DNA from 3 places in the Exiguobacterium sp. H66 genome. Region 1 is predicted to be linked to each of the others. Evidence: predicted binding sites of a transcription regulator. Region 1 holds the regulator's gene; each other region holds the start of a gene.

The links. Region 1 encodes LexA, which represses DNA repair genes until DNA is damaged. Its sites were predicted from a motif close to CGAACATATGTTCG; they were not measured.
Region 2: uvrB (excinuclease ABC subunit UvrB) is a predicted target of LexA. The motif match lies at 3,179-3,192, and genes of this name have one in related genera.
Region 3: KNP88_RS15840 (Y-family DNA polymerase) is a predicted target of LexA. The motif match lies at 4,481-4,494, and genes of this name have one in related genera.

The regions. Positions count from the first base shown of each region.
Region 1 is NZ_JACSMQ010000005.1:239,180-245,871, reverse strand. It holds gene dhaK (dihydroxyacetone kinase subunit DhaK) at 1-949, shown strand, start outside; gene dhaL (dihydroxyacetone kinase subunit DhaL) at 993-1,595, shown strand; gene dhaM (dihydroxyacetone kinase phosphoryl donor subunit DhaM) at 1,588-1,953, shown strand; gene glpK (glycerol kinase GlpK) at 2,140-3,663, opposite strand; gene KNP88_RS10580 (MIP/aquaporin family protein) at 3,705-4,406, opposite strand; gene KNP88_RS10575 (metal-binding protein) at 4,585-5,058, opposite strand; gene lexA (transcriptional repressor LexA) at 5,089-5,703, opposite strand; gene yneA (cell division suppressor protein YneA) at 5,910-6,197, shown strand; gene KNP88_RS10560 (YneB family resolvase-like protein) at 6,244-6,692, shown strand, end outside.
Region 2 is NZ_JACSMQ010000002.1:303,299-309,990, reverse strand. It holds gene KNP88_RS04905 (murein hydrolase activator EnvC family protein) at 1-341, shown strand, start outside; gene KNP88_RS04900 (S41 family peptidase) at 439-1,857, shown strand; gene KNP88_RS04895 (PDZ domain-containing protein) at 1,877-3,040, shown strand; gene uvrB (excinuclease ABC subunit UvrB) at 3,245-5,212, shown strand; gene uvrA (excinuclease ABC subunit UvrA) at 5,214-6,692, shown strand, end outside.
Region 3 is NZ_JACSMQ010000007.1:144,129-150,820, forward strand. It holds gene KNP88_RS12350 (heavy metal translocating P-type ATPase) at 1-1,840, shown strand, start outside; gene KNP88_RS12355 (ZIP family metal transporter) at 1,947-2,759, opposite strand; gene KNP88_RS12360 (YolD-like family protein) at 2,826-3,155, opposite strand; gene KNP88_RS15840 (Y-family DNA polymerase) at 3,139-4,464, opposite strand; gene KNP88_RS12370 (pentapeptide repeat-containing protein) at 4,674-5,321, shown strand; gene KNP88_RS12375 (MBL fold metallo-hydrolase) at 5,413-6,168, opposite strand; gene KNP88_RS12380 (arsinothricin resistance N-acetyltransferase ArsN1 family A) at 6,242-6,692, opposite strand, start outside.

The sequences.
Region 1 (6,692 bases):
TGCCAACCGATTCGTATCAGATATGGTGGAAGGTCTCGTTTTAGCTCATCCGGATTTATATGCGAAAGTCGACGGCGTCAATGTCGTAAAACGAAAAGAACCACTGAACGGAAAAGTTGCCCTCGTTTCGGGTGGCGGCAGTGGGCATGAGCCAGCCCATGCTGGTTTCATTGGTGACGGGATGTTAGCTGCAGCAGTTTGTGGAGAGGTCTTCACCTCACCGACACCAGATATGGTCCTTGAAGGGATCAAGGCAGCAGATGCTGGTAAAGGCGTACTTCTCGTCGTTAAAAACTATTCCGGGGACGTCATGAACTTTGATATGGCGAAGGAACTGGCAGAACTTGAAGAGATCGAAGTCGAGACGGTTGTCGTAAAGGATGACATCGCCATCAAAAAAGAAGAAGATCGCCGCGGTGTCGCGGGTACAGTCTTTGTCCATAAAATTGCCGGTGCGGCAGCGGCGGAAGGCAAGTCGCTTGCTGAAGTCAAAGCAATTGCCGAGAAAGTCATCGGAAGCGTGCGTTCGATTGGGATGGCACTTTCACCGTGTTACATGCCGGAAAGCGGAAAACCTGGTTTCGACTTACATGAAGATGAGATGGAAATCGGAATTGGAATCCATGGTGAAAAAGGAATCGACCGGAAACCGGTTGCGTCCGTTGAAGCAATCGTCACGGAACTGCTCGACCGACTGACAGCAGAAGTAACAGACAAAAAAGTCGCTGTCATGGTCAATGGTATGGGTGGAACGCCGGAATCGGAACTCTACATCACCTACAAGTATGTCGCGGAACAATTACAAGCAAAAGGCTACGACATCGTCCGTCCATACGTTGGAAACTATATGACATCGCTTGAGATGCACGGTTTCTCGATTACGTTACTTCCGGTCGACGACGAGCTCGTCGGTTACCTTGACGCAAAAACGAATGCAATCGGTTTTTAATCAAACTAAAAATTTTTAAAAGAAATAGAAGAGGTGGATTGAAATGAAGTTAACGACAGAACAGTTTCGTGAAAGTTTACTGAAGGCAGCAGCACAGATTGAAGCCCATAAAGATGAACTGACCGATCTTGATCGTGAAATCGGCGACGGTGATCACGGGATTAACATGTCACGTGGTTTTCAAGCCGTCCAAAAAGAATTAGAAGCACATGGTGAGTATGAAGATTTAGGTGATTTGTCAAAACAAGTTGGGATGACGTTAATCAAGACGGTCGGTGGGGCGTCTGGTCCGTTATACGGAACAGCGTTCGTCAAGTTCGCCGGAGCCTTTAAAGGGAAAAAAGAAGTGGAAGGGCAAGAACTGGCACAAGCTTTTGTTGAAGCGACGGAAGGCATCAAGATGCGTGGAAAGTCTGAATTCGGTCAGAAAACAATGGTCGACATTTGGACACCTTTCAATGAGGCCTTGAGCAAAGAGGCGGATTTAAACGCTGCACTCGAACAAGCGCTCCGTGATACAAAAGAACGTGTCGCGACGAAAGGGCGGGCTTCCTACTTTGGAGACGCGACAGTCGGCGTGCAAGATCCAGGTTCTTTATCGAGTGCACTCTTGTTACAAGAAATCGTGGAGGTGCTACATGGTTAATGTAATTCTCGTTTCACACAGTGAAAAACTGGCGACTGGTCTAAAGGAACTGCTTGCCGAAATGGCACCGGATACACCAATCCTGCTAGCGGCCGGTTTAGTGGATGGAAGCATCGGGACAGATGCTTCGCGCATTGAAGAGACGTTGAATGCGCTCGACGATGACGGTGTCATCTTGACGGATATCGGTTCTGCAACAATGAATGCGGAGTTGGCCCTTGAACTGTACAGCGGTGATAAAACGGTCCAATTCGTTGAGGCGCCGCTCGTCGAAGGGGCATTCCTCGCGGCTGTCTTAAGTGGTCAATCGAAGTCACTGACTGAAGTCGTTGACGGATTGAAAAATGAATTCGCCTAAATGATTCGCGTAAGACCGGTCTCCCTTCTAAGTCAGGTATCTGCCTGTTCGCTTAGAGGGGAGTTCTTTGGTGTGGGATTGAGAAGGTGTATGAATTAAAAGGTCAAAGACAAAAAAGAAGCGATTTCGAGTGATATCGAAATCGCTTCTTTTTAATAGAGTGGTGCAAAAGTCATCGTTATTCGATTAGACGTTTGCGTTGGCTTCTTTTTTATTCGGTGTGAAGGCCATTGTCGCTTCGACCGCTTTTTGCCATCCGGCATAACGTTTTTCGCGATCGTCTTCTTTCATTTCAGGTGTGAATTGATGGTTGAGTTTCCACTGCTTTTTGATTTCAGCTTTATCTTTCCAGTAGCCGACAGCGAGTCCAGCGAGGTAGGCTGCACCGAGTGCCGTCGTCTCATTGATTTCCGGGCGGTCAACTGGAACACCGAGAATATCCGATTGGAATTGCATCAAGAAGTCGTTCGCGACGGCTCCACCGTCGACGCGTAACGTTTTCAGTTCGATGCCGGAATCTTGCTGCATCGCTGTCAAGACGTCGCGTGTTTGGTAAGCGAGTGACTCGAGTGTTGCACGGACAAAGTGTTCTTTTTCCGTTCCGCGTGTCAATCCGAAGATGGCACCACGAACATCGCTATCCCAGTACGGTGCACCGAGACCAACGAAAGCAGGAACGACGTAGACACCGTCTGTTGAATCGACTTTCAAGGCGTAGCCTTCCGAGTCTTTCGCATGTTTCAGCATCCGGAGACCGTCACGTAACCACTGGATTGCAGAACCGGCAACGAAGATTGAACCTTCGAGTGCGTATTCCACTTTGCCGTCGACGCCCCAAGCGATCGTCGTCAGGAGTCCGTGGTCTGAAGAAACGGCTTTTTCGCCCGTATTCATCAACATGAAGCAACCTGTACCGTATGTGTTTTTCCCTTCGCCCGGTTCAAAGCACGTTTGACCGAACAAGGCAGCTTGCTGGTCACCGGCGATGCCGGCGATTGGAACTTCGAAGCCGAAGAAGTGATACGGGACTGTGTTGTCGTAGACTTCACTTGATTGACGGACTTCTGGCAACATCGATTTAGGGACAGTCAGGATTTCAAGTAACTCGTCATCCCATTGTTGTTCGTAAATGTTGTACATGAGTGTCCGTGAGGCATTCGTGTAGTCTGTGATATGTGTTTTTCCACCTGAGAGCTTCCAGACGAGCCACGTATCGATTGTACCGAAGAGCAGTTCCCCGTTCTCTGCTTGCTCACGTGCACCATCGACGTTATCTAGAATCCATTTGACTTTTGTTCCTGAGAAGTAGGCATCGATGAGTAAGCCGGTTTTATCGCGGAATTTTTGATTGAGTCCTTGTTCTTTTAGCTCATCACAAATGTCGGCCGTTTGACGCGATTGCCAGACAAGGGCATGATAAACTGGTTTTCCCGTTTCCTTGTTCCAAACGACTGTCGTTTCACGTTGGTTCGTGATTCCGATGCTCGCGATTTGACTCGGTTTGATGTCAGCCGTTCCGAGTGCATCCGCCATGACTGCTAAAATCGAACCCCAGATTTCATTTGCATCATGCTCGACCCAGCCTGGTTGTGGGAAGTATTGTTTGAATTCACGTTGAGCAGAGTTGACGATTTGACCATCATGATCGAAAATGATGGCGCGTGAGCTTGTCGTTCCTTGGTCGAGTGCTAAAATATACTTGTTTTCCATCTGTGAGTCCCCCTTGAATAGTTAAGATACCTAATGCTCAATCAAAATAGCAGTTGATAGATGAAGACGGCGATTGCGCCTCCGATGATTGGTCCGACAATCGGAATCCATGAGTAACCCCAGTCTGATGATCCCTTACCCGGAATCGGTAAGATCGCGTGGGCGATACGTGGACCAAGGTCACGGGCAGGGTTGATTGCATAACCCGTCGTACCACCGAGCGAAAGACCGATGACGACTACGAGGAGACCGACAATCAATGGATTGAGTCCGTCTGCAAACGTATTCGCTCCAAGCGCCAAGATACCAAAGACGAGAACGAATGTCCCGATGATCTCAGATACTAAGTTTGATCCCGTATGACGGATCGCTGGACCTGTCGCGAATACACCGAGTTTTGCGGCTTGATCTTCTGTCGCTTCAAAATGTTTCATGTAATGAAGCCAAACGAGTACTGCGCCAAGGAATGCTCCGACAAGTTGAGCAGCGATATAGATAGGTACATCTGCCCACGGTAAGTCAGAATTGAGCGCGAGCGACAAAGTAACCGCTGGGTTCAAGTGGGCACCACTGGATGCCGCGACGTAAACACCGGTCATAACGGCGAGACCCCAAGCGAGCGTGATGACAATCCAGCCACCATTTTCAGACTTGGTTTTCTTCAGAACGACACCGGCGACGACGCCATCCCCGAGTAGGATGAGAATCAATGTTCCCATCATCTCACTAATAAAATTACTCATGCAAAAACCCTCCCTTTGGATTAAAGCGAATAATGCCTTTCTATTTAAACCTAACCCGAATTGATAACGTTTTCAATACAAATAATTGAAATATAGGAATAGAAATTTTCAATATTTAGGTTTAAAAAAATTAGAATTGGATAATAAAAAGACTTTTTCCATGATTGAATGGAAAAAGTCAGGATCGACGTTTTTTTCGTTTCTTTTTAGGGCGGAACCAACTACTCGTATGATCAAGGATGATATGAATCGTACTTGCGGTCATTACACCGATAATAAAAGCAGGCATGACGTCAATCAATGAGTCGACCGTGCTTGCTTGAATGATTTCACTATAGAAGGCTAAAAAGAGAAGCGGAATCAATAAAGCAGCACTGTAGAGTAGGCGGATGACATCTCCGATGATTAAGCCATGCGACCAGATGGAGCGGTGCGGCATAATTTTGACGTATGGCATCCAAAGGACACGCAAAGGGCCAAAACGATAGTAAGGTTCCGATTTTAAGTCTAAGTCGGGCGAAAGCCATAATGTCCCGACGGCGATTCCGACAGCGGTCGGGAGCCAATCCGTTTGGTTCGTTGCGACCGAATAAACAACATATCCCGTGAGGGCAACGGAGTTGACCGTATCATGTACATTTCCAGAAGGCATGAAAAAAGACCAGCTCAGCTGGTCCCTCTCTTAGTGAATCGTCCGGTAAACGCCGATGACCTTGCCAAGAATCGACACGTTATCGAAATACATCGGGTCCATCGAGTCATTTTCTGGTTGAAGACGTACCTGTTGATCTTCTAAGAAGAACCGTTTGACTGTCGCTTCACTATCTTCGGTCATCGCAACGACAATCTCCCCGTTTTCTGCTGTGTTTTGTTGACGCACGATAACACGATCGCCATCAAGAATACCTGCATTAATCATCGATTCGCCATCAATCGTCAACATAAAGACGGTTTCATTTCCTACATAATGTGCAGGGAGTGGGAAATGCTCTTCTATGTTTTCAATCGCAGTGATCGGAAGTCCGGCAGTTACCTTGCCGATAACGGGGACATGGACGATCGCTTCGTTGATTTCTTCAGGTTTATCAAGCAATATTTCAATCGCGCGTGGTTTCGTCGGGTCACGGCGAATCAGTCCACGTTTTTCTAGACGATCCAAATGACCGTGTACCGTTGAGCTTGAAGCAAGACCAACAGCTTCACCAATTTCGCGAACTGAAGGTGGATAGCCCTTTAACTTCACTTCAGCGATGATGTAGTCAAGGATTTCTTGTTGACGTTTAGACATTTTCCGCATACGAATTGCCACCTCTTTCCGGATTGGTTTTTTTAGGATTTAGGAATATATGTTTCTAGAATTACTATAACATAGAACAAATGAGCGTACAAACAATTGTTCGATGTTTTTGTGTTGACCGAACACTGGTTCTGTGTTTATTATAGATTATGCGAACAATTGTTCCGAGAACATTTATTCTAATAACCTATTTGGAGGGATTCATGATGATTCATTCTATTCGTACTCATGCCTTTTCAATTCTGTTTTATACGCTCAGTTTTGCCTTCATTCTTTTTCTTTTAACACCACGACCGGATGAAAAGGTCCACCAATTACTCACGGCGTCAGTCACGGTCGATGAGAACGTAACGGTCGAACAAGTTGCAGAAGTCTACAATGATGGTTCGATGACGAACCAGGAATACATTGACTGGCTGATCAAGAACAATGAGCTCGAAACAAAACATGTCATTTCGAAAGACAAAATCGTTGTACCAATCGCACAACAATGACAGAATATAAAAGTTGTTGAATGAACGAACAGGGGTGTGAGGTACGATGAAAGTAGTAATCTACTGTCGCGTCTCGACGGAAAAAGAAGCACAAGAGAGCTCACTGGAGCGGCAAAGAGCAGAACTGTCGGGACTCGCTTTAACAAAAGGATTTGAAATCATAGATATCATCGTCGAAAAAGAAAGTGGCTATGATGTAGAGCGAGAAGGGATGTTAACCGTTCTGGATTATGTAACGCGTCATCTGGTGGAAGCGGTGCTCGTGACGGACGATACACGAATCGGACGAGGAAACGCCAAAATCGCGATTTTGCATACGTTCAAAAAACATGATGTCCAGTTGATGACGATGGAGTCAGACGGTGAATACAAACTGGCGGATGCGGAAGCAATGGTCCTCGAGATCGTTTCACTCGTTGAGGAATACCAGCGTAAGCTCCACAATGCAAAAATTGCACGCGGCATGCGACGGGCTGTCGATAATGGTTTTAGACC
Region 2 (6,692 bases), on a different contig from region 1:
GCAAGTCAGAGATTCATACGGGCATCGATCTCGTCAATGCTAAAGGAACACCGATTCAGGCAGCGGCAGGTGGTATCGTCCTGCGCGCCGGAAGTGCGACAGGATACGGGAATGTCGTGATGATCACCCATCTGATCGACGGGAAAGTCTGGACGACGGTTTACGGACATCTTGATTCCGTCGCTGTGAAGGCAGGGCAAACGGTCATGCCGGGGACGGTCATCGGAAAGTTAGGTTCGACAGGCTGGTCGACTGGTCCTCATCTTCACTTTGAGATTCATCAAGGGGAGTGGGCGGTCGGACAACCGAACGCGGTCGATCCAGCCCCGTACATCTTTTGATTGATCTATAGCTCTTTAGCGAAAAGATAGGGTAACCTATCTTTTTTTGCTATACTGAAAAAAATAGCAGGTTTACACCGGAAACGAGGAATCAAGCGTGAAAAAATCTACAACGGCAGTCATAGCAGTCAGTACATTCGGACTTGGCCTAGGGGCAGGCGCAGTCGGTATGTTAGCAACAGGTGGTACCGACACGGTGACGACCAGTTCATCGGGCGAATCGGGGGACTGGAAAAAGGTTGATCAAGTCCGCCAGATGATTTCACAGTATTACCTAGAAGATGTCACGGATCAAGAATTGCTTGAAGGAGCACTCAGTGGGATGACGGAAGTGCTTGACGATCCCTACTCGGTCTACATGGATGAATCGGAAACGGCGTCGTTCAACACGAATCTGTCTTCATCGTTTGAAGGAATTGGCGCGACACTGGAGCAAAAGGGTGAGGCAATTGTCATCGTCGCTCCGATTAAAGGGGCACCCGCTGAAAAAGCAGGAATCAAGCCGGGTGACGTCATTGTAGAAATCGATGGCAAGTCGACGAAAGGTCAAAAGACGGATCAAGCTGTCAAAAAGATTCGTGGTGAAAAAGGGACGGAAGTCGTCTTGACGATTCAACGCGGGGGACAAGACCCGATGAAAATCACGATTGAACGCGATACGATTCCGATTGAGACCGTCTATTCGGAAACAGAACAAGTGAACGGGAAAACGATTGGTGTACTCCAAGTGACTCAGTTTTCTGACCCGACTGCAGAAGAGTTCGAAAAGCAACTCGCTGCTCTCGAAGCGAAGAATATTGATGGACTCGTCATTGACGTTCGGGGAAACCCAGGCGGACTGTTGACGGCAGTTTCGAAAATGATTGCGCCATTCATTCCGAAAGATACACCGATTTTCCAGGTCGAAGACAATAAAGGCGACCGGACGCAGGAATTCGGGAAGGCGGACGCGAAGAAACCTTATAACATCGTTGTGTTGGAAGATAACGGTTCCGCGTCAGCGTCAGAAATTTTAGCCGCCGGTCTGAAAGAAGGCGCCGGTGCAGAAGTCGTCGGTACAAAGTCATTCGGTAAAGGGATCGTCCAAAGTGCGTATGACTTAAAAGATGGTAGTGACCTGAAGCTGACAACGAACAAATGGCTGACGCCAGACGGGAACTGGATTCACAAAAAAGGAGTTAAACCGACCGTTGAAGTCAAACAACCTGCGTATTTCAATGTCACGAAAATATTGACGGATGACAAAGCGCTCAATGTCGGGGACTATGGAAAATCTGTCGAGAATGCACATCTCGTGCTCGAAGCGATCGGTTACGATCCGAAAGGGCAGGATGGGTATTATGGCGACACGATGAAACAAGCAGTCGAACAACTTCAAAAAGATGCCAAGCTCGAAGTCACGGGTAAGATTGACCCGGTGACGGCTTCCGAGATGGAGACACGTCTCTTGAAAAAGTTAGAAGACTCGAAAAATGATGTACAACGCATCAAGGCACTTGAAGTTGCCGCTGAATAAATCACGGAAAGAGGTCTGAATGGGCGTGGAATTATTCGATGGAATCGGTTGGACAGTGATTAGTCTTATCGCTAGTCCAATCCTGTGGTTAGCCATTCTAGTCAGTGTTGTAATCGGTATTCGTCGCGTCAGGCGAGAACGGAACTTGTTCCGCTCGAAATCACGCGATCAACGGACCGACATTTTTGAGACATTGCTGCCCGGTCTGCTCGTCGGGATTGTCTTATCTGCAATCAGTTTGAGTTTACAGGTGACCGTCAGCCCGGTCTTCATTGTCGCCTTTACGGCGCTCGCCGCCGTGACATTGGTGATTGGCGTCGTCCGGTTTAACTTGCCGCTTTGGCCGCTCAGCGTTTTGGCACTTATCGGGTGGTTCGTGACGGATGAACGGATGGACGGGATTAAAGAGGTCGACGCGACGACGTTGCTGTTGCTTGCGAGCTTGACGTTGCTGGCAGAATTGACGCTCGTCGCGTGGCGCGGTCAAAAGCAGTTGTCTCCATCACTCGTCTTATCGAAGCGGGGGCGTTTCATCGGTGGGTTGTCCGCGAACAAACTGTGGTTGATTCCGTTGCTCGTCATTGTTCCGGGCAGTAGTCTCGAGGAATGGTTTCCGCGGTTCGCTTTTCCGGAGTACGTCCCGCTCGTGCTCTTTTTCCCGCTCGGCTTCAGTTTTCTGTTCACAGGAAAATTACCGGCTGAGTTGATGCGTCCATTGATTCGGGGTCGCGTCATCACATTGTTACTCGCGGTCTTGTTGACACTGGGTGCGTACGTGACGAACCGGGAAGAGTGGTTATTCGGTCTACCGCTCCTGCTCGTCTTGCACATCATCTTGCACCAACGGGTCAAACGTTTGAATCGTTCAGAGACGCCGATTTTCCTCAATGGTAAACGGGGTGTCGTCATCCTGGGGACGTTCCCTGGATTACCGGCATCAGAAATGGGGCTCGTACCCGGAGAAGCCATCTATAAGGTCAACGGTGATTTTGTTGATTCCGAGACGAGCTTCTATGAAGCGATTCAAAAGCATAAACCGTACTTACGTCTCGAAGTGATGAATCATAATGGAGATGTTCGGTTTGCGCAACGGGCTTTTTATGAACAAGATCATCATGAACTCGGCATCATGTTCGTCAGTGAGCCGGGGAATCGCCGGACGAAAATTCGAACGCTTCAATAATGAGCATCCTCTATCACGTGAGTGGTAGGGGATGTTGTTGTTTCTTGAGTGAACTTTATCTTTTTCAGAGATAATCCGTACTGGGACTTTTTCTTTTTTGGAAAAACGGGTAACTTCCTAGAAGGAGCACTTCATAATCGAATGTTTGTTCGTAAAGTGATACAATAAAGATAGATTTTTTACGGAATGAGGGGGAAGTTAGCGATGGATTTTGAGTTAGTGTCACCATTTGAACCAGGCGGCGATCAGCCGGCTGCCATTAAACAATTGGTCACCGGCGTCAAGAACGGCGAGCGGCATCAAACGTTGCTCGGAGCGACCGGAACCGGTAAGACGTTCACCGTCTCGAACGTCATCAAAGAGATTAAAAAGCCGACGTTAGTCCTGGCGCATAATAAAACACTGGCCGGGCAACTGTACTCAGAGTTCAAAGAATTTTTCCCGAACAACGCGGTCGAGTACTTCGTCAGCTTTTATGATTACTATCAACCGGAAGCGTATGTCCCGTCGACGGACACGTTCATCGAAAAAGACTCGTCCATCAACGATGAGATTGATAAACTCCGTCACTCGGCGACGTCTGCTTTGTTTGAGCGTGATGACGTCTTGATCGTTGCGTCCGTCTCGTGTATCTACGGTCTCGGTAACCCGGAAGAATACAATAATCACGTGTTATCGCTTCGTGTCGGCAACGAGATGGGGCGTAACGAGATGCTCCGTCGTTTGATTGACATTCAATATGAACGAAATGACATCGACTTCCAGCGCGGGCGGTTTCGTGTCCGTGGAGACGTTGTCGAGATTTTCCCGGCGTCACGAGACGAACAATGTGTCCGTGTCGAATTTTTTGGTGACGAAATCGAACGGATTCGCGACATGGATCCGTTGACAGGTGAAATCATCGCCGACCGTGAACATATCTCAATCTTCCCGGCGTCCCACTTCGTGACGGGGGACACACGTCTTCAAAAAGCAATCGCGAACATCGAAGTCGAACTTGAGACGCAACTCGCGAAGATGCGTGAAGACGGGATGTTACTCGAAGCGCAACGTCTTGAGCAACGGACGAACTACGATCTCGAGATGATGCGTGAAATGGGTTACTGCTCAGGAATCGAAAACTATTCCCGTCATTTAAACCTGATGCCGGAAGGATCGACGCCGTATACGCTCATCGATTACTTCCCGAAAGACTTCTTGCTCGTCGCCGATGAGTCGCACGTCACGTTACCGCAAATCCGCGGGATGTATAACGGTGACCAGGCGCGGAAACAAGTCCTCGTCGACCACGGTTTCCGTTTGCCGTCAGCGAAAGATAACCGGCCGCTTCGTTTTGAAGAGTTTGAAGAAAAGGTCAGTCAAGCAATTTATATCTCAGCGACGCCGGGACCTTATGAGCTCGAGCACTCAAAAGAGATGGTCGAACAAATCATTCGTCCGACGGGACTCGTCGATCCGACAATCGAGATTCATCCGATCACGGGGCAAATCGATTACTTGATGGACAACATCCGGGACCGCGTCGCGAAAAATGAACGGGTTCTCGTGACGACATTGACGAAAAAAATGTCGGAAGACTTGACCGATTATTTAAAAGAGAACGGTGTTAAGGTCAACTACATGCACTCGGAAATCAAGACACTCGAACGGATTGAAATCATTCGCGATCTGCGGCTTGGTAAGTATGACGTCCTCGTCGGGATCAACCTGCTTCGTGAAGGACTCGATATTCCGGAAGTGTCGCTCGTGACGATTCTCGATGCAGATAAAGAAGGTTTCTTACGGTCCGAGCGATCATTGATTCAGACGATCGGACGGGCGGCCCGGAACTCGGAAGGGCACGTTGTCCTGTTTGCAGACAAGATTACGGATTCGATGCAACGGGCGATGGATGAGACGGAACGTCGGCGCAACATTCAGCTCGCGTTCAATAAAGAACACGGCATTACGCCGAAAACGATTCAAAAAGATGTTCGCGGTGTCATCAGTACGACGATTGAAAGTGATGATACGGTCGAAAAACTGGAGAAATTCAATAAACTGAAAAAACCGGAGCGCGAAACGCTACTCGAACAGTTGGATCAAGAGATGCGACAAGCAGCGAAAGACATGCAATTCGAGCGCGCAGCAGAGCTTCGAGATCTTATATTAGAATTGAAAGCAGGTGCCTAAGTTGGGAGACAAGAAAAATAAGATTATCATCAAAGGCGCTCGCGTCAATAACCTTCAAAATATCGATGTCGAAATCCCGCGCGATCAGCTCGTCGTCTTGACGGGCTTATCGGGATCCGGGAAGTCATCACTCGCGTTCGATACGATTTATGCGGAAGGGCAACGACGTTATGTCGAAAGCCTCTCCGCTTATGCACGCCAGTTTTTAGGGCAGATGGATAAACCGGATGTCGATGCGATTGAGGGACTTAGTCCGGCAATTTCAATCGATCAAAAGACGACGAGTAAAAACCCCCGCTCGACTGTCGGGACGGTGACGGAGATTTATGATTACCTCCGTCTGCTGTATGCGCGAATCGGCAAACCGATCTGTCCGAACCACGGGATTGAGATCTCGAGTCAAACGATCAGTCAGATGGTCGACCAAGTGATGGAGTTACCTGAGCGGTCACGGTTGCAGATTTTGGCACCGATCGTTTCCGGACGAAAAGGGGCGCATGTCAAAGTCTTTGAAGATTTGAAAAAAGAGGGCTTCGTCCGTGTCCGTGTCAATGGCGATACGATTGATTTAACGGATGACATCGCACTCGAAAAAAATAAGAAACACTCGATTGAAGTCGTCGTCGACCGTGTCGTCGTCCGACCGGACGTCGAATCACGGCTCGCCGACTCACTCGAAACAGCACTCCGCCTCGCGGATGGACGTGTCATCGTCGATACGATGGATGGCAATGAGCTACTTTTCAGTGAGCATCATGCGTGTCCCATTTGTGGTTTCTCAATCGGAGAACTCGAACCACGGATGTTCTCGTTCAATTCGCCATTCGGGGCCTGTGCCTCATGTGACGGACTCGGGACGAAACTTGAAGTCGATGTCGATCTTGTCGTACCGCATGCAGACAAGTCACTCAACGAAGGGGCGATCGTCGCGTGGGAACCAACGAGCTCACAATATTATCCGCAACTGCTCAAAGCAGTCTGTGAGCACTTTAAAATCGACATGGATACGCCGTTCGAACAGTTGTCAGACGAACAACGCGACATCATCTTAAACGGCAGCTCGAAAGAAGAAATTCACTTCCGTTATGAAAATGACTTTGGCATGGTCCGCAACACGGATCTGTTCTTTGAAGGTGTCTTGAATAACTTGCAGCGTCGTTACAAGGAGACGTCGTCGGATTTCATCCGCGAGCAGATGGAAGGATACATGGCGAAAAAAGCATGTCCGACCTGTAAAGGGCATCGTCTGAAACGCGAATCGCTTGCCGTCAAAGTATCCGGTATCCACATCGGAGAAGTGACGAAGATGTCAGTCAAGCAAGCTGTCATTTGGTTCGAAGAGTTGCCGACGAAACTATCGGAAAAAGATCAAACGATTTCACGGATGATTGTCCGCGAGATTCATGAACGGTCGTCGTTCTTAGAAAACGTCGGTCTCGATTATTTGACGATTTCCCGTGCTGCCGGCACATTGTCCGGT
Region 3 (6,692 bases), on a different contig from region 1:
TGTTCATGACCACGGTCCATTTTTAACGAAAATGAAAAAGATTCAATACAGCATCGGTGGGGTTGCCTTCATCAGTGCCTTCTTTTTACCGAGCTCAATTGAACTTATCTCATTTGCGCTGGCTTACTTCTTAATCGGTTGGGATGTGTTACGAAACGCGATCCGAAATATTCGTCAGGGACAAGTATTTGATGAAAATTTCTTGATGGTCATCGCGACGGTTGGTGCTTTTCTAATTGGCGAGTACCCGGAAGCGGTCGCCGTTATGCTGTTTTATCAAGTCGGTGAGTTTTTCCAACACCGGGCAGTCGATCAATCCCGCAAATCGATTGCTGAATTAATGGATATTCGTCCTGAGACGGCAACACTTGAAAATGGACAAACGATTAGTCCGTTACAAGTGAAAGTCGGACAACGGATTTTAGTCCGACCGGGCGAAAAGATTCCGCTCGACGGAACAATCCTTGAAGGAGAAGCATTCATTGATACCGTCGCCTTGACGGGAGAATCAGTACCACGACGTGTCCGCACGAACGATACGATTCTTGCAGGAACGATCAATACAGATGGGAGACTGTTGATTCAAGTCGACCGTCTCTACAGTGAGTCAACGGTCGCAAAAATTCTTGATCTCGTTGAAAATGCTTCGCGCCACAAGGCGCCGACGGAAAAATTCATCACCCGATTTGCTCGTGTCTACACACCGGCAGTCGTCGGGATTGCGACATTGCTTGCTGTCTTGCCTCCATTGTTTGTCACGGGTGCGACATGGGAGGACTGGATTTACCGGGCACTTGTTTTTCTTGTCATCAGTTGTCCCTGTGCGCTCGTCATTTCAATCCCCCTCGGTTTCTTCAGTGGAATTGGTGCCGCTTCAAAACGTGGGATTCTCGTGAAGGGTGGAAATCATCTCGAGGCATTACAACAGCTGGATACGGTCGTTTTTGATAAAACAGGGACCTTGACAGAAGGGGTCTTTGAAGTGACGGAACTCCGCCCGGTTGCCTGTTCAGACGAAGAATTATTGAAAGTGGCAACGCTTGTTGAACAGCATTCGAATCATCCGATTGCAAAGTCCATCCAACGGACATATGCAAGTTATGGTGAAGTGACGGAATCCGTTCAAGAGTATCGCGAAGTCGCAGGATCAGGTGTTGTCGGTCGCTTCGGAACGGATACGATTCGTGCCGGGAATGCCCGTTGGTTCAACGAACTTGGTTATGAGACGCTTGATCAAACGGCAGACGGGACGTACGTTCATGTCGCACGCAATGATACGTACCTGGGCTACATCCGAATTGCTGATCACATTAAAGACAGCACGGTTGAAGCACTTGCTCGCCTCAAGGCACTCGGTGTGAAGAAAACGATTATGTTAACAGGGGACCGCCTGGCAACGGCAGAAGTGATTGGCCGTCAAATCGGGATTGACGAAGTTACAGCAGAACTATTACCTGATCAAAAAGTCGAACAACTCGAACTGATTTTGAAGCAAGCGGATGGAAAAGTGGCCTTTGTTGGCGACGGCATCAATGATGCCCCTGTTTTGACACGAGCCGATGTCGGAATCGCGATGGGCGGACTCGGCAGTGATGTGGCGATTGAAGCCGCAGATATCGTCCTCATGACAGATGAACCAAAGCAGTTGGTCGAAGCAATTGAGATTGCCCGTGCGACACGAAAAATTGTCTATCAAAACATTTTCTTCGCACTTGGCGTGAAAGCCGTGTTTCTCCTGTTTGGTGCATTTGGTTTCGCGACGATGTGGGAAGCTGTGTTTGCGGATGTTGGTGTAACCGTCCTGGCTGTTTTAAATGCGATGCGCATCCTCAAAAAATAATTAAAGGTACACGTTGAAAGGTACGGACTCAAAAGTCATTCCAATATCAATCTGAAAACTCCTTCACCGGCGATGAAGGAGTTTTTTTTGTTCAATCAGTTTGTATTTAGCCTAAGGCGACATCAAGAATCATCATGACGGTAAAGCCGACCATTAAACCCAGTGTCGCTAAATCAGAGCCGTTTTCAGCTTGTGATTCAGGAATCAATTCCTCGACGACAACAAAAATCATCGCGCCGGCTGCAAAGGCGAGTGCGTAAGGCAGTAACGGCTGAATGAAGAAAACGGCAGCCGCCCCGATCATTGCCGCAATCGGTTCAACAATAGCGGACATTTGACCGTAATTGAAAGCGCGACGGCGTGACATGCCTTCACCACGAAGCGGAATTGATAAGGCAGCACCTTCCGGCATATTTTGAATCCCGATTCCGAGTGCGAGCGTCAAAGCACCAGCGACTGTCGCCCCGTCCATATTTAACGCAGCAGCACCAAAAGCGACACCGATTGCTAGACCTTCCGGGATGTTGTGCAAGGTGATGGCTAAAAAGAGCAGAGTTGCCTTTTTAAGACCGGTCGAAGGGCCTTCTGCATTTTCAAGTGGTGCGGATAAGTGTAAATGTGGTGTGACGAAGTCGAGTAAGCGAACGAAGAAGCCACCTGCTAAAAATCCGATTGCAGCCGGAAGCCAGGCGATGCCACCATCCTGTTCCGTAAATTCAATCGCCGGAGCGAGCAGTGACCAAAAGGACGCAGCGATCATGACACCGGCGGCGAAGCCGAGCATCATATTCATGACCTTTTTTTCAATTGTCGTAAAGACGAAAACAAGTGCCGCCCCAAGTGCGGTCAAGCCCCATGTCATCATCCCGGCGAGTAATGCCTGGATCACGACGGGGAGTGAAGTAAACCATTCAAACATACAAACATTCCTTCTTTCAAATCATAATTCAAGAGATAAGTGCATTATTGAAGCCCACTGTCACTCCTACCCGTTTTCAATCCGAACTAGTCGCATCAGGGGAATTTCGATCGGATTTTGACTCCGGACGTACAGAAGTCCTCGTTCGCGCTCGATTCGTTCGATGAATCCGGTCAGTGTGATATAGCTTCCTTCCTTATAATACGTGATTTCAAGTTCTTTTCCTTCCATTAATGCTTCTTCGAGGATGAATTGCCATGATTCTTGAAGTTGTTCATCGATGGGCGGTAGTGTTAAACGATGCGTATCTTTATAATAGTCGCGCAACAGTTGAATGTACTCCGGCATCAAAAACGGAATCCATTTTAAATTGCCACGGTCACGATACCGTGTCATTGCCGTCACCTCCCGGATGACCACCGACGAAGCGGAGGCGGCGCTTGGCGACACTTGTATCAAGAAAAGAAACAGCGAGGCGGATGGTTCCCTTCCCGTAACGGACGTTGACATGATCGATTGCCTTTAACAAGCGTTTGCGTTTCCAAACACGGGTATTGTCTTCGAACAACGACAGTTGCAGTGCACCTTGGTCGGGGACAAGTTGACCGAGCGAGACGGACAAAAAACGAATCGGTTCGTGTTCGAGCCAGTTCGGCTCGAACAGCTGAAGGATATGGCGCAGGATAATCCGTTCGTCTGAAGTCGGATAAGGGAGACGGAGTTGCTTTGAAAATCCTGCCCGGACGATATGTCTCGAGTAACGGACACCTAAGTGAACCGTCCATCCAAGTTGATTGGAAAAGCGGACGCGGGCTGCGACATCGCTTGCGAGCTCACTTAAGACCAGCCGAATCTGGTCGTATTCGTAATAATCACGCATCAGTGTCACGCCATGACCAACCGTCTTCTGTCGGGATGATGCCGGACGAAATAAAGCGGTCGGATCAATCGTCGTCGGAGATTGATCGATGCCCCATGCATGATGCCAAAGTTCGGCACCGATGACACCAAAACGTTCGTGTAGTGTTTCTAATGGTGCGGCCGCCAAATCGCCGATCGTCTCGATGCCTAATTGATTCAGATGGTGCTCCATTTGATGACCGATCCCCCACATCTTACGAACGGGAAAGTCATGTAAGAGACGGGGGACATCAGCATAACCACAACGCGCAATGCCCTGTTTTTTCCCGAGTAAATCAAGGGCAAGTTTCGCGATGACGTTATTAGGACCAATCCCGATTCGGACGTGAATGCCGGTTTGTTCCAGGATAGCTGACTGTAATTGGTTAGCAGCTTCAAAATCCGTACCGAAGAGGTGCTCCGTTCCCGTCATGTCGATGAAACTTTCGTCAATCGAGTAGACGCGAATCACTTCCGGTGGTCCGAATTGATGGAGCACATCGAGGACACGAATCGACGTTTTCATGTAGCATAACATGCGTGGTTCGACGAGGTGAATCTGCTTTCGTTCCTTATACGGGAGTTGTTCAATCTGGTAGAGACGACTTGCCGTTTTGATACCAAGCGTCTTCAAAGCAGGGCTCGCCGCTAAAATGACGGAGCCGCTCCGTTTTAAATCGGAAACGACGGCTAATTTTGTTGTTAATGGTGGTAGATTTCGGTAATGGCACTCGCAACTGGCATAAAAAGAGACACTATCCACGCAAAAAATACGTTGGTTTGGAAAGTCCGCATCAGAAGACACGAAAATCACTCCTTTTAGAACGTTTGTTCTTATTTTATTTATGTTGATTCTAGCACGGTCTCAAAGTGTCTCAAATCAAAAATTGAAAAAGAGTGTACATGTCATCACTTTTTAGAGCGCGGCATGACTTTAGAGATCATCCTCTTGGGTCATATTTAGGTAACAGGTTTGGTACACTAAGGACTGAGAAGAAGAAGGGTTGGGAGAGAATGAAGAAAAAACCGATGATCCATCTACCGGATGTCCCGAATAATTTAGCAGTCGAAACATTTGCAGAAATCGAAATCGATGATCCGTACTTGTATCAAATGCTGTATGAAAAAGAAACGTTACCCATCGAGCTGACGGAGCGGATCGATGCCAATCAAGTCTGTTTTCGGAATGTCTCATTTGCGGGTCTCGTGTTTGATCGCGCGTCATTTGAAAATGTCCGGTTTGAGCAGTGCGATTTGACGGGTTGTCAGTTCCGTGACAGTCGTTTTCATCGCGTTCTGTTTCAGGACTGCCGCCTGACGGGGGTTCAATTAGAAGAAACGACGCTTGATCATGTCACGGTAAAAGCATGCCAGGCGAATTACTTACAAGTGATTCGGACATCGCTCCGACAAGTAACGTTCGAGCAGACGGCGATGCGGGAGACACAATTCTTCGAAGGGAAACTCATCGATTTACGTTTTGAGGATGTTGAATTGATGGAAAGCCAGTGGGTTGAAACTCCGTTAAAAGGACTCGATTTGCGACAAGCGGACGTCTCGGGGATTACGATTGATCCACGCTTTTTGACAGGGGCGATCGTGACGGAAGGACAAGCAATCGCCTTCGCTCGTTTGCTGGGTCTTGTCATTCCGCAAGAATGAACATGAAAAAACCGGACGCTGTTCCTCTTCCTTTTAGGGAAACGGAAAACGTCCGGTTTTTTTGTATTCATACGACTCTCGAAGGAGAGACTTAAAAGGAGAGCGTCTCGCCGTCGTCCGGAATCAAAAAGTGAGCGGAGAGATGATTTGCTGCTAAAAAGTCAGCAATCATATCGCGGCGGAGCAGGCAGTGGTTGACGGCCTCGAGATGCGAGACGATGATCGTCGCTTCAGCCGCTGCCGCATGGACCGCTAATAAATCACGTTCCGACATCGTGATCGGTTCACCGGTCTGGAACTGGGCGGCACCACTATTGACGACGATGACATCCGGTGCATAGGTATCAATCGCAGAATCGACGTCGTCACACCAAATCGTATCACCGGCGATATAGAGCGTCGGCTCATCGGGATGTGTAAAGACGAGACCGGATACGTGTCCCATCCGTTGTCCGATTTCGCCGACGCCGTGTTGACCGTTCGTGCGGAAAACTTTGACATCGCGGAGTGTCACACCCTGGTCGAACGGCTGAACGTCGGTGAAACCGGCCTCTTTAATGACAGAGGCGTCCGTCGCGTTTTGGGCATAGAGCGGAACCGTCTTCGGTAACAATTGTTTGGCAGCCTCATCGAAATGATCGGCGTGAAGATGTGTCACGAAGACGGCATCCGGGTCGAGTAAGGTCGAGACATCGACCGGTAAGTCGACAAGGGGGTTGCGGTGGGTGTTCGGTGTATGGTCGAACGGAGGAAGCGAACCCTTTTCACCGAGAAAAGGATCAATTAAAAAAACTTGGTTGGCATAGGTCAAGACGAGTGTCGCATTTCGAATTTGCTGGATGTTCACAGGCAATCTTCCTTTCTTGTACGAATCTTCCTCGTCTCATATTCCCGACTTGTCGAACCTTTAATCCAAAACATCATTGGTCCGGTTTAGGGAGAATTTTTTCCATGGCCAGGACATCGACATAATACCCGTTTAACATTCCTTGTTCTTTAAAGGTACCGACGATTCGGAATCCGGCTTTGATGTAGAGTTTTTGTCCGATCCGGTTGAAGGGGAACGTAAAAAGAATCAGCTTATGCATGCCGTGAATGATTGCATGTTCTTCGATGATGTCGAGTAGTCGTTTTCCGATTCCTTGTCCGCGGTGGGTCCGTGTGATGTAGACGGACAGTTCGCCGACGGACTGATAGACGGGACGCGGATTGTAGGCATCGAGCGAAATGAAGCCAAGAATCTTTGATCCTTCATAGGCAACGTAACCGGCATGTCGCTCGGAGCGTTCACTGAACCATTGCTGCATGAAGGCGAGATCTTTCGTATCCGTCTCGAGCGTCGCGATGCGGTCTTCAATTCCTTCATTATAA